Regions from separate parts of the Pseudomonas sp. GW821-FHT09C08 genome, predicted to be linked through region 2. Evidence: predicted binding sites of a transcription regulator. Region 2 holds the regulator's gene; each other region holds the start of a gene.

Region 1 (4,499 bases), on a different contig from region 2:
GACCGTGATCAAGGCGCCCGTGGCCAAAATCGTCGCCCTGCAGGAAGACGTGGCCGGTGCCTGTGCCTGGATCCACGAGTGCAAGTCCCAGAAGCTGGTCGACAAGAAAGGCGACGAGAGCTGGACCTACACCCAATTCAAGGCCCCGTTCCCCGTGACGGACCGGGATTCCTACCTGCATATCACCACGACCAAGGCGGCCGACGGCACGCTGACCCGTAAGCTCGAGGGCGTCCCGACTTACAAGCCTGAAGAAAAAGGCTACGTACGGGTTGCCCAGGTCGATGGCTTCTGGAAGCTCGTGCCAAAAGGCGACAACCAGACCGAAGTCACTTACCAGGTGCACACCGAGCCAGGTGGCAGCGTGCCGTCGTGGTTGGCCAACAAGTTTGTGGTGGACGCGCCGTTCAACACCTTGAAAGCCTTGAAAGAACACGCTGAGAAATAAGCGCAGTTGATCTGGTGCCTCCTGACTTGAGTGGAACGTTTGGCGAACCCTCAAGGTCCAGATAGTGGTAAGCCCACACACGGGTTTTATCGAGGAGGCACCGATGCAAAAGTGGCAGATTACCTTCGTTGATGATCACGGCGTTCAGTCCGTCGAGCAGTTCACCTGCGATCAGAAGCCCAGCCTCGAAGATGCGGCACACATGATTCGCAACAAACTGGTGCCCATCGCCGCTGAACTGGACCTCAATGACCTGGAAGGCCGCAAGCCTGAGCCTACGGTCAAGATCCTCAAAGACCAGAACAGTATCCAGATCCTCGACATCTCTCCCGCCGCCTGAATATTCCCTGTACACACTTAAAGCGCCTCTGGTGGAGGTGATAGCTTCGCGCTACTCTGCAAGTGAGATCAGCGAACGAATCGCTAAGGTCTGGTCTTGTCAGCTACATGCTTGTTTTCCAGCGGTGATGTTTTTGCCGTAGCTCCCACGCCAGTACGGCGTGGGCTTCGGGAAGCACGGAAAGTCTATCCATCAATTCGAGGAGCACTTTTCATGAGCACAGCCTATCAAGAAGACATCAGCACCAACGTTCTGCGCCGCATGAAAGAAGGCGGCTTCGACTTCTCGCGTTTCCACCCCATTGAGTTCTACGCCATATTCCCGGATGAGGAACGGGCGCGCAGGGCTGCGGGTGAATTTCGTGGGGAATCCCTGAATGCCCAGGTCAGCGCGCGCGACGATGGCGCCTGGTACCTGGAACTGAGCAAAATCATGTTTGCAACCTACGACGGCATAGGAGACTTCGAGCAGGACTTCGAGGCGGTGGTCGAGCCTCTGGGCGGCATTATCGAGGGATGGGGCGTCAAGCAGGAGGTGCGTGGGTTACCCATGTAGCAGTATGAGAAACACAGCGTATCGGCTGACCTTCGGGTCGGCCGATTTTGTTTGTGGCCAGCCTTTATCGCTGCCCGGTTCGGCATCGTCGCCAACCTCACTATCACCCCACCTACACAGCATTTCTCCAGCCAAAAAAAAGCCACCCGAGCAGGGTGGCCTAAAGGGAAGAGCGTTGCGCTGAAGCGGTAGGACGCATCCTGTTCAGCAGATGGTTGCGATTATCCGCAAGCGCGACCGGGCAGTGAAATCAACTCTGACTATGCTGTTGATAGCCAAAGCGCGCATTGCGATGAAGCGTGCGCCTGTGCGCGGGGCATTCTGCGCACCAGGACGGTGCGAGCAGATCCCTTTGGTTATTCAACGCACTGATTTTTAAGTGTTTATGCCGCTGGCACGGGCCTTGCGAAGGTTCAAGCGTCCGGGTGACAAGGAGTTCGGCATGATCCGCACTTATTACGACGAAATGTACGACGGGGCAGGGCAGGTTCGCCCCCATTACCGCGAGTTCGCCCGCTGGTTGGCTGAAACCCCTGTTGAACTGCTGGCCCAACGCCGGCGCGAAGCCGATTTGCTGTTTCACCGCGCCGGGATCACCTTCACCCTGTACGGCGACGAGCAGGGCACCGAGCGCCTGATTCCCTTCGACACCATCCCGCGCAGTATTCCCGCCAGCGAATGGCGGATGGTCGAGCGCGGCTGCATCCAGCGGGTCAAGGCGCTGAACATGTTTCTCGCCGACCTGTACCACGAGCAACGCATCATCAAGGCCGGCATCATCCCCGCCGAGCAGGTGCTGGCCAACGAGCAATATCAACTGGCGATGCAGGGGCTGAACCTGCACCGCGACCTGTATTCCCACATCTCCGGGGTCGACCTCGTACGCGATGGCGACGGCACTTACTACGTTCTCGAAGACAACTTGCGGACACCGAGCGGCGTCAGCTACATGCTCGAAGACCGCAAGATGATGATGCGCCTGTTCCCCGAACTGTTCGCCGCCCAGCGCATCGCGCCCATCGATCATTACCCCAACCTGCTGCTCGATACCCTGAAAAGCTCCAGCCCCCTGGATAACCCCAGTGTGGTGGTGCTGACCCCGGGCCGCTTCAACAGCGCGTTCTTTGAGCATGCTTTCCTGGCCCGCGAAATGGGGGTGGAGCTGGTGGAGGGCGCCGACCTGTTCGTGCGTGATGACCGGGTGTTCATGCGCACCACCGACGGCCCCAAGGCCGTCGATGTGATCTATCGCCGCCTCGACGATGCGTTCCTCGACCCGCTGGCGTTCAACCCGGACTCCATGCTCGGCGTGCCCGGCCTGCTCGCCGCGTATCGCTTGGGCAATGTGGTGCTGGCTAACGCGATTGGCACCGGAGTGGCGGATGACAAATCGGTGTATCCCTTCGTCCCCGAGATGATCCGATTTTACCTGGATGAGGAACCCATCCTGCAGAACGTGCCTACCTTCCAATGCCGTAAACCCGACGAATTATCCCACGTGCTGGCCAACCTGCCGGACCTGGTGGTTAAGGAAACCCAAGGTTCCGGCGGCTACGGCATGTTGGTCGGCCCGGCTTCGACGGCGGCTGAAATCGAAGCCTTTCGCGCACGTATCAAGGCCAAGCCCCACGCCTATATCGCCCAGCCGACCCTGTGTTTGTCCACCTGCCCGACCTTCGTCGACAACGGCATCGCCCCGCGTCATATCGACCTGCGCCCATTCGTGCTGTCCGGCAAGGAAACCCGCGTGGTGCCTGGCGGGCTGACCCGCGTGGCGTTGCGCGAAGGGTCGCTGGTGGTCAACTCGTCCCAGGGCGGCGGCACCAAAGACACCTGGGTGGTCGAGGATTGAATTATGTTGAGTAGAACTGCCTCGGATTTGTACTGGATGTCGCGCTACCTGGAGCGCGCGGAAAACCTCGCGCGCATGCTCGATGTCAGCTATTCGCTGTCGTTGATGCCCCAGGATGGGCGCGGCGATGGCCTACATGAATTGGCCATGCCGCTGTTGATCACCGGCACGCTGGAAGATTACCGCGAGCGTCATGGTGAACTGCACGCTGAACACCTGCTGCATTTCTTCGCCCTCGACGCGGCCAACCCGGCAAGCATCTACAGTTGCCTGGGCGCTGCGCGGGCCAGCGCCCATGCCGTGCGTGGACGAATTACTGCGGACATGTGGGAAAACATCAACGCGACCTGGCTGGATATTCGCGATATCGCCCAGCAGGGCTTGAGCCGCTACGGCATGAGCCGGTTCTGCGAATGGGTCAAGGAGCGCTCCCACCTGTTTCGCGGGGCGACCTACGGCACCATCATGCGCAACGATGCCTTCCGGTTTATTCGCCTGGGGACGTTTATCGAGCGTGCCGACAACACCCTGCGCCTGCTCGATGCACGTTATGAAATGGCCGGCGACCGCGCCGAAGCTGTCACCGACGGCACGGCCCACGCCTACTATCAGTGGAGTGCCTTGCTGCGCGCGTTGTCGTCGTTCGAGGCCTACACCGAGATTTACCGCGACGCCCCCGGCGCGCGGCAAGTCGCGGAACTGCTGCTGTTGCGTGCCGATGTCCCGCGTTCGCTGCGCGCCTGCAGCGAAGAGATCGACCAGATCCTCGCCAGCCTGCCCGGCCTCAACGGCCGCCCGGCCCAGCGCCTGGCCGCCGAGATGGACGCGCGCCTGCGCTTTACCGCTATCGATGAGATTCTCGAGGAAGGCCTGCACGCCTGGCTGACCGACTTTATTCCCCTGGTCCGCCAACTCGGCGACGCCATCTACAGTTCCTACCTGGAGGCCGCATGAGACTCTCCATCAGCCACGAAACCACCTACCGCTATGAAGACCAGGTGCGCAACAGCATCCAGTACCTGCGCCTCACGCCCCACGACAGCGAGCGCCAGCATGTGCTCAGCTGGCAGTTGGACCTGCCACGCCCGGTGCGTGCGCAGGTGGACCCGTTCGGCAATATCCTGCATGTGCTGACCCTGGACGAACCCCACGACGCCATCATCATCGGCGCCCGTGGCCAGGTGGATATCGACGAACTGCGCGAGGCCGAACATGAGAGCCAGTCGGCCTTCCCATTCCTGCGTTGCACACGCCTGACCGAGCCCGACGAGGCCTTGCGCGGTTTTGCGCAACAGCATTGCCAT
Region 2 (4,499 bases):
CAATAGGGGTTGGGCAGGCAACGCACATCGAACACGAGGTCGGCGTCCACCGGCATGCCCCGCTTGAAGCCAAAAGACTCCACGAGAAATGCGGTGCCAGGCTCCGGCTGATTCAGCAGGCGCAGCTTGATGGCATCGCGCAGCTGGTACAGGTTGAGGCTGGTGGTGTTGATCTTGAGGTCGGCGAGGTCGATGATCGGCCCCAGCAACGTGGTCTCATCTTCGATGGCTTCAGCCAGCGAGCGATGAGGGCTGCTGAGCGGGTGGCGTCGGCGGGTTTCGGAGAAGCGCTTGAGCAGCGTCTCTTCGTCGGCGTCCAGGTACAGCACATCGCAATGAATGTGTTTGGCGCGCACTTCCTCGAGCAATTGCGGGAAGCGCTCAAGGTGGCTGGGCAGGTTGCGGGCGTCAATCGAAACAGCGACCAGGGGTTGCGCCAGTTCGGTGTGGATCAACGCACGTTCCGCCAATTCCGGCAGCAGGCCGGCGGGCAGGTTGTCGATGCAATAGAAACCGTTGTCCTCAAGAACATTGAGGGCGGTGCTTTTACCCGAGCCGGAGCGGCCGCTGACGATGATCAAACGCATGATTACTGCCCGTTTTGTTCATCCAGGACAACCTGATAGAGCGCCTCACTGGTGGCAGCGCTGCGCAGTTTGTCGCGTACTTCCTTGCGGTCGAGCATGCTGGCGATCTGCCGAAGCAGCTCCAGGTGCGCATCGGTGGCAGCCTGTGGGACCAGCAGTACAAACAGCAGGTCGACCGGGGCGCCGTCGATGGCGTCGAAATCGATAGGTTTTTCCATGTGCAGCAAGGCGCTGACAGGTGTTTCACAGCCTTGCAGGCGGCAGTGTGGAATGGCGATGCCGTTACCAAAACCGGTCGAACCCAGTTTTTCACGGGCGATCAGCGACTCATAGACAACTTGCTCATCCAATTCAGGCACTTGGCCATGGATCAGTTTGGCAATTTCTTCGAGGGCTTTCTTTTTGCTGCCGCCCGGCACGTTCACGAGGGAACGGCCGGGGGTCAGGATGGTTTCAAGTCGGATCATGGGGGGAGAGTTAACGACCTGTACCTTGCATCAGGTGCAGATTCTTTTCCTTATGCTTTATGAGTTGGCGGTCCAGCTTGTCGTAGAGCGAGTCGATCGCCGCGTACATGTCCTCATGTTCCGCATTGGCGACGAGCTTGGCATTCGGTACGTGCAGGGTGGCCTCGATTTTCTGCTTGAGCTTATCGACCTCCATGATGACCTGCACGTTGGTGATCTTGTCAAAATGCCCCGCAAGTTTGTTCAACTTGCTCTCGGTGTACTCACGCAGGGGCTTGGTGACTTCCAGCTGGTGTCCACTGATGTTGACTTGCATACAGCTTCTCCTTCGTTGCCAGTGCATAAAGCGGCAGGCCGGGGTGCCTGCCACTGGAACGCTTTGGCCCGCCCGTCACATCAAACGCTTTCGCTCGCTGGAAGGCGCGATCCCAAGGGATTCGCGGTACTTGGCGACGGTTCGACGGGCGACCTGAATGCCTTGTGCCTCCAGTAAACCAGCGATCTTGCTGTCACTCAACGGCTTTTTCTGATTTTCCGCGGCAACCAGTTTTTTGATGATCGCGCGAATCGCCGTGGACGAGCATTCGCCGCCTTCAGAGGTGCTGACATGGCTGGAGAAAAAGTATTTCAGCTCATATATACCGCGTGGGGTATGCATGAATTTTTGCGTGGTCACCCGCGAGATCGTCGATTCGTGCATGCCCACCGCCTCGGCGATGTCGTGCAGGACCAGCGGTTTCATTGCTTCGTCGCCATATTCCAGGAAGCCGCGCTGATGCTCGACGATCTGGGTGGCGACTTTCATCAGGGTTTCGTTGCGGCTTTGCAGGCTCTTGATGAACCAGCGCGCTTCCTGCAATTGGTTGCGCATGAAGGTGTTGTCGGCGCTGGTGTCGGCGCGGCGCACAAAACCGGCATATTGCGGGTTGACCCGCAGGCGTGGCACGGATTCCTGGTTCAGCTCCACCAGCCAGCGCTCGTTGTCCTTGCGCACGATCACGTCAGGCACCACGTATTCGGCTTCGCTGGACTCGATCTGCGAGCCCGGACGCGGGTTGAGGCTCTGCACCAGCTCGATGACCTGGCGCAGGTCGTCTTCCTTGAGCTTCATGCGGCGCATCAGCTGGCTGTAGTCGCGGCTGCCGAGCAGGTCGATATAGTCGGTCACCAGGCGCTGGGCCTCGACCAGCCAAGGGGTCTTGGCTGGCAGTTGGCGCAGTTGCAGCAACAGGCATTCACTGAGGGTGCGCGCGCCAATGCCGGCGGGCTCGAACTGCTGGATGCGGTGCAGGACGGCTTCAATCTCGTCCAGCTCGATATCCAGCTCCGGATCGAAGGCTTCGAGGATCTCTTCGAGCGTTTCGTCCAGATAACCCTGGTTATTGATGCAGTCGATCAGGGTCACGGCGATCAGGCGATCGGTGTCCGACATCGGCGCCAGGTTCAGTTGCCACAGCAGATGGCTCTGCAGGCTCTCGCCGGCTGAGGTGCGCGTGGTGAAGTCCCATTCGTCATCGTCGTTACTGGGCAGGCTGCTGGCGCTGGTCTGGTAGACGTCTTCCCAGGCGGTGTCCACGGGAAGTTCGTTGGGGATGCGTTCGTTCCAGTCGCCTTCCTCAAGGTTATCCACCGTTGGGGCGGTTTCCTGGTAGGAGGGTTCCTGCACGTCGGAATTGGGTTTTTGCTCGATGTTGTCGGCCAGCGGGTCTGCATTATCGAAGTCGTCGCCTTCTTCCTGGCGTTCGAGCATCGGATTGGACTCCAGGGCCTCCTGGATTTCCTGTTGCAGGTCCAGGGTCGACAATTGGAGCAGGCGGATGGCCTGTTGCAGCTGCGGTGTCATCGTCAGCTGCTGGCCCATTCTCAGGACTAGCGATGGTTTCATGGCAGGGGCTTAACACCTTATTCGCCGGCGCAATGCGCCATCCACGACAGGGCGCGTGAGCGCCAAACATAAGCAAATTATATGCCTGATATCGGGGGCTTTGCCTAGAGCGCGGTAACAATAAAAATCCGGAGGTTTTCATTGACTCCCGCGCACCTTGGCGAACGGCCTGCCACCGCCTTTTTCAAACAGGCAGGCTTACAGGCGGAACTCGTGACCCAGGTACACTTCCTTGACCAGTTCGTTGGCCAGGATAGTGGCGGAGTCGCCTTCGGCGATCAGCTGGCCATCGTTGACGATATACGCGGTTTCGCAGATATCGAGGGTCTCACGGACGTTGTGGTCAGTGATCAATACGCCAATGCCCTTGGCCTTGAGGTGGTGGATGATCTGCTTGATATCACCCACCGAGATCGGGTCGACACCGGCAAACGGTTCGTCCAGCAGGATGAACTTGGGTGCAGTGGCCAGCGCCCGGGCGATTTCCACGCGGCGACGCTCACCACCGGACAGGCTCATGCCGAGGTTGTCGCGGATGTGGTTGATATGGAATTCCTGCAGCAGGCTTTCCAGCTCCTTGCGACGGCCGTCACGGTCGAGTTCCTTGCGGGTCTCGAGGATCGCCATGATGTTGTCGGAGACCGACAGCTTGCGGAAGATCGACGCTTCTTGCGGAAGATAGCCAATGCCCGCACGGGCGCGGCCGTGCATCGGCTGGTGGCTGACGTCGAGGTCGTCGATCAGGACGCGACCCTGGTCCGCCTGGACCAGGCCGACGATCATGTAGAAGCAGGTAGTCTTGCCGGCGCCGTTGGGGCCGAGCAAGCCGACGATCTGGCCGCTGTCGATCGACAGGCTGACGTCGCGCACGACCTGGCGGCTTTTATAAGCCTTGGCCAGATGCTGGGCTTTCAGGGTTGCCATTAGTTCGCCTTCTTCGCATCGGGTTTAGGCGCAGGCTGGGCAGCGCCGTCTTTCTTCTTCGGCTGGATAACCATGTCGATGCGTGGACGCGGTGCGCTGAGCTTGCTGCCCGTGGCGCGGCCGGCGTTGGCGACCTGCTTCACGGTGTCATAGGTGATTTTTTCACCTTCCGTGGAGTTGCCGTCAGGGCTGAGCACCTTGGCCTGGTCGATCAGCACGATGCGATTCTGCTGGGCGTGATACTGGATGGTCTTGCCATAGCCTTTCATCGGGCCGGTATCGGTCGCGGACTGCTTCTGTTCGAAGTAAGCCAGGTTGCCCACTGACGTCACCACGTCGATGTCGCCGGATTGGGTGCGAGTCAGCGTCACCGTGTTGCCGGTGATCTTCATCGAGCCTTGGGTGATGATCACGCCGCCGGTGTAGGTGGCGACGCCTTGCTTGTCATCCAGTTGCGCATCGTCGGCCGAGATGTGGATCGGTTGCTGGCTATCGTTCGGCAGAGCCCAGGCGCTCACGCTTCCCAGTGCTGCGCCCAGACCGAGCAAAATAGGGAGAGTTTTAACGAGCCTCATACTGTCCTCTTACGTTCGATAGCAGGTGTATCCTGCTTTCTTTCAAATACGCTTTCATTCC
Region 3 (4,499 bases), on a different contig from region 2:
GTATGTCAGTTTGCATCTGTGGTGCTGGCAGGCTGCTTTCGCGAGCAAATCCGCTCGCGCATTTGATTCGCCGTGTTGCTCAGATCCGCTTCGCCTGCTAAACCTTGTTGCACATTGCCAATGACAAGGAAGCAGTCGTATGTCAGTCGAGTCAGAAGTATCCCTGGATGGGACGAAATTGACGATTACCATCAAGGGGCGGTTCGATTTCGGTAGCCACCAAGCCTTTCGTGATGCCTACGAGCGATTTTACAAAGTGCCCGAGATCTACGTGGTGGACTTGAAGCACACCACTTATATGGACAGCTCGGCCCTGGGCATGCTCCTGCTGCTGCGTGACCATGCCGGTGGCGATAACGCCGAGGTTCAGGTGATCAACAGTAATTCTGACGTGCGCAAGATCCTCGCCATTTCCAACTTCGACAAATTGTTCGACCTCACTTGAGCGTCCTGGCCCCGGTTCCTGAAGCGCTGAGCATATTGATCGCCGAAGACAGCGCCGCCGACCTGTTGTTGCTGTCGACGATCATCCGACGTCAGGGCCATCAGGTACTGACCGCCACCAACGGCGCGCAAGCGGTTGAGGTGTTCGCCCGCGAGCGTCCGCAGCTGGTGCTGATGGATGCGCTGATGCCGGTGATGGATGGCTTTGAGGCGGCCCGCCGCATCAAGCAACTGGCCGGCGAGGCGCTGGTGCCGATTATCTTCCTCACCTCCCTGCGCGAAAGCGAAGCGCTGGCCCAATGCCTGGATGCCGGCGGTGACGACTTCCTGCCCAAGCCCTACAACCAACTGATCCTGGCCGCGAAGATCAACGCCATGGACCGCCTGCGCCGGTTGCAGGCCACCGTGTTGCAGCAGCGCGACCTGATCGCCAGGCACCACGACTATCTATTGCATGAGCAGCGGGTCGCCAAGGCCGTGTTCGACAAGGTCGCCCATTCCGGCTGCATCAATGCCGCGCCGAACATTCGCTACCTGCAATCGCCCTATGCGTTGTTCAACGGTGACTTGCTGCTGGCGGCCTACACGCCGTCCGGCGACATGCACGTGCTGCTCGGCGACTTCACCGGCCACGGCCTGCCGGCAGCGGTGGGCGCGATGCCGCTGGCGGAAGTGTTCTACGGCATGACCGCCAAGGGCTATGGCCTGGCGCAGACCCTGCGCGAGATGAACGCCAAGCTCAAGCGCATCCTGCCGGTGGACATGTTCTGCTGCGCCACCCTGTTGTGCCTGAGCACGCAGCGCCGCGTGGTGGAGGTATGGAACGGCGGCATGCCCGATGGCTATGTGCATGAAGTCGCCAGTGGCCAGCGCACGCCGCTGCAGTCGCGGCATTTGCCGTTGGGCGTGCTTTCGGCCGACGCTTTTGATGATCGCACCGAAGTCTGGCCCATGGCCTTGGGCGACCGCGTGTTCCTGCTGTCCGATGGTGTGCTGGACACCGCTGACGCGAATGATCAATTGTTTGGCGCCGAGCGTTTGCAGCAGGTGTTCGCCGCCAATCGCGAGCCGGATCGGCTGTTCGAGGACATTGAACAGGCGCTGGCGGCCTTTCGCGGCGAGGCGCGGGATGACGTGAGCATGGTGGAAATCACCCTGCAGCCCGGCCAGTCGTTGCGCGCGACCGGGCCATTGTATGCCGACAGCGGCCAGTCGTGCCCGCTGGATTGGTCGGTGAGTTTCGAGTTTCGCGCCGAAACCCTCAAGCGCTACAACCCGTTGCCCTACCTGCTGCAACTGTTGCTGGAGATCCACGGCCTGCGTGAGCAGAGCGGGGCGCTCTACAGCGTGATGGCCGAGCTGTATTCCAACGCGCTGGAGCATGGCGTGCTGGGCCTGGACTCGCGGCTCAAGCGCGATGCCCAGGGGTTTACCGAGTATTACCGCCAGCGCAACGATCGCCTGGCGCAGCTGAACAGCGGTTATGTACGCGTGCACGTGCAGGTGGTGCCCACCGAAGCGGGCGGCAAGATGACCTTGCGCCTGGAAGACAGCGGGCCGGGGTTCGACGTCGAACAGGTGCTGGCCCGCCCGTTGGATATCGACCGTCTGTCCGGCCGCGGGCTGAGCCTGGTGCGCCAGTTGAGCAGCGATGTACGCTGGTCCGATGGCGGGCGCAGTGTCTGCGTGGAGTTTTGCTGGGGGGCTCTGGCATAATCCGCCGATTCTTGATCAAGGAGCGAGCAAGTGGTTGATATTCATCTGGACCCTGACGTGTTGTCGGGTTTGCAGGAAGTCATGGAAGGCGAGTACCCCAAGCTGCTCGATACCTTTCTCGATGATTCCCAGAAGCGCGTCGAAGCCCTGCGCAAGGCCCGCGACGACGCCAAGGCGCTGGGGCGCATCGCCCATAGCTTCAAGGGCAGCAGCGGCAACCTCGGCGCGGTGCGCCTGGCGCAGTTGTGCCAGCGGCTGGAGGTCGAGTCGGTTGAGTCCTCGGCGGACCTGGGGGCGCTGGTGGATCAGATTGATCATGAGTTTGCGTTGGTGAAGCCGTTGTATGAGACCGAGCGGCAGCGGTTTGGCGTGTAGTTGGGGGGTGTACGTATCCATCAGCCGTTACCTGAATAACGGATAGGTACACAACAAAAACAAAGCCAAGTAAAACCTGGCCCGACTCTTGCTCTATCTCCCGATACTGCATCCCCGATCCCCATGCAGTGGAGACCTTTACCTATGCCAGTCGCCCCGAATTCGCTCCTTCAGGCTGCCCCCGCGGCCAAGCCTCAAGCGTCCGCCGCCCCGCAGCCGGTTGTGGATGCGGACCCACGGGACAAGGGCCCTGGCTTCGCACAGGTGTTCGCCAACCAAGGCGCCAAGCCCGCGATCAAGGCCGACGACAACTCGGCCAAGCCCACACGGGACAAGCCTTCCGACAACTCTGCCAAGCCTGTCGCCAGCAGCGACAAGCCTGCCGCCAGCACGCCAGCGGTTGCCGATAGCGGCAATACCTTGCCTGCCACGCCGCCGGCCAAGTCCGATGACAGTGCCAGCACCGATGACGACGCGCCGGTCGATCCGACCCTGGTGCAGCAGCCCCCGACCGACCCGGTGGTCGATCCGGCGTTGATTGCCACGGTCACGCCGGTGGTTGTGCCGGTACCGGTGCAAACCCCGGCACCGGCGGCTGCCGCCCAGGACGACAGTGCCCAGCCGGTGGTTGCGGCGCCGATCGCGGCCACCGAGGAAGCCAAGCCGGCGTTTGACCCCGAGGCCGATCCACTGGATGCGATGCCGGCCGTGCGCCTGGCGATGGAGCAGGGCGGGCATGTGTCGGCCAGCAGCCAGGCACCGGCAAAAACCGCCCCGGCGCCGACCCAGGACCAGCCGACGGCTGCGCAGAACTTTGCCGCCGGCCTGGCCAACATGGTCGACCAGCAAGCCACCAAGGACAGCACTGACTCCGGCGGCGAGAAGGCCTTCAGCGGGCTGATCGAAGGCGGTCTCAAGGACCTCAAGGAAGCCAGCAGCGACACGCGCGTCGATGACTTCGCCAATCGCCTTGCCGCGCTGACCCAGGCCGCCACGCCGAAAACCGCCAATGCGCTGCCGCCCACGACCAATGCGCCGCTGGCCATGCACCAGAGCGGCTGGACCGACGAAATCGTCAACCGCGTGATGTACCTCTCCAGCGCCAACCTCAAGTCGGCAGAGATCCAGTTGCAGCCGGCCGAACTCGGCCGCCTGGACATCAAGGTCAACATGACGGCCGACCAGCAGGCCCAGGTCAACTTCATGAGCGCCCACCCGGTGGTGCGTGAAGCGCTGGAAAGCCAGTCCGGCCGCCTGCGGGAGATGTTCGCCCAGCAAGGCATGGGCCAGGTCGACGTCAACGTGTCCGACCAGTCCCGTGGCCAGGAGCAGCAGCAACAGCAGGCCCAGACCCGTGGCGTGAGTGGCACGGGTGGGCGCGGCGGCGACAACGGCGACAATGCCAGTCACGGCGATGTGGCTGAGGCCGTCGCGCCGGTGACGTCTACCGTGATCGGCTCCAGCGCCGTCGACTACTACGCCTGATCCTGAGCCTGGCACAGGCCAAAATGTGGGAGCGGGCTTGCTCGCGAAGGCGGTGTGTCAGTTTGCATGTGTGCTGACTGACACATGCTTTCGCGAGCAAGCCCGCTCCCACATTTGATTTGCAGTGTTCTCTCTTCCTGAATTACCAGACAACTCTGGCATAACACTTGCTCTTGCCTTTCCGTAGATCTATGAATCCCCGAATAGTGACGGATTATTGGCATGGCGAAGAGCGACGACGCAGCAAAAGCACCCGCAGGCAAAGGAAAGCTCAAGCTTATCCTGTTGATAGTCCTGGGCCTGCTCCTGGCCATCGGCGCCTCGGTGGGTGGCACCTGGTACATCATGCACAGCAGTGCAAGCAAACCGGCACCCGCCGCCGAAACCGCCAGTAACGTCAAGCAACCGGCAATCTTCGAGCCGATGCTCCCGGCCTTTGTCGCCAACTTCAACCAGAACGGGCGTCAACGCTACCTGCA

The links. The regulator sigma-54, encoded in region 2, starts transcription at its own class of promoters, with help from an activator protein. The targets are predictions, from matches to a motif close to ANTGGCATNNANNTTGCTNT.
Region 1: a site for sigma-54 is predicted at 1,734-1,753, ahead of AC07OJ_RS15690 (circularly permuted type 2 ATP-grasp protein). Genes of this name have one in related genera too.
Region 3: a site for sigma-54 is predicted at 2,611-2,630, ahead of AC07OJ_RS16865 (flagellar hook-length control protein FliK). Genes of this name have one in related genera too.

Annotation. Positions count from the first base shown of each region.
Region 1 covers NZ_JBWKPG010000004.1:222,483-226,981, forward strand. The annotation lists gene AC07OJ_RS15675 (START domain-containing protein) at 1-448, shown strand, start outside; gene AC07OJ_RS15680 (hypothetical protein) at 552-788, shown strand; gene AC07OJ_RS15685 (ribonuclease E inhibitor RraB) at 1,002-1,343, shown strand; gene AC07OJ_RS15690 (circularly permuted type 2 ATP-grasp protein) at 1,786-3,195, shown strand; gene AC07OJ_RS15695 (alpha-E domain-containing protein) at 3,199-4,149, shown strand; gene AC07OJ_RS15700 (transglutaminase family protein) at 4,146-4,499, shown strand, end outside.
Region 2 covers NZ_JBWKPG010000007.1:237,715-242,213, forward strand. The annotation lists gene rapZ (RNase adapter RapZ) at 1-587, opposite strand, end outside; gene ptsN (PTS IIA-like nitrogen regulatory protein PtsN) at 590-1,054, opposite strand; gene hpf (ribosome hibernation-promoting factor, HPF/YfiA family) at 1,065-1,370, opposite strand; gene AC07OJ_RS23810 (RNA polymerase factor sigma-54) at 1,446-2,939, opposite strand; gene lptB (LPS export ABC transporter ATP-binding protein) at 3,138-3,863, opposite strand; gene lptA (lipopolysaccharide transport periplasmic protein LptA) at 3,863-4,438, opposite strand; gene lptC (LPS export ABC transporter periplasmic protein LptC) at 4,425-4,499, opposite strand, start outside.
Region 3 covers NZ_JBWKPG010000004.1:478,692-483,190, forward strand. The annotation lists gene AC07OJ_RS16850 (STAS domain-containing protein) at 140-445, shown strand; gene AC07OJ_RS16855 (ATP-binding SpoIIE family protein phosphatase) at 442-2,160, shown strand; gene AC07OJ_RS16860 (Hpt domain-containing protein) at 2,191-2,535, shown strand; gene AC07OJ_RS16865 (flagellar hook-length control protein FliK) at 2,680-4,020, shown strand; gene fliL (flagellar basal body-associated protein FliL) at 4,243-4,499, shown strand, end outside.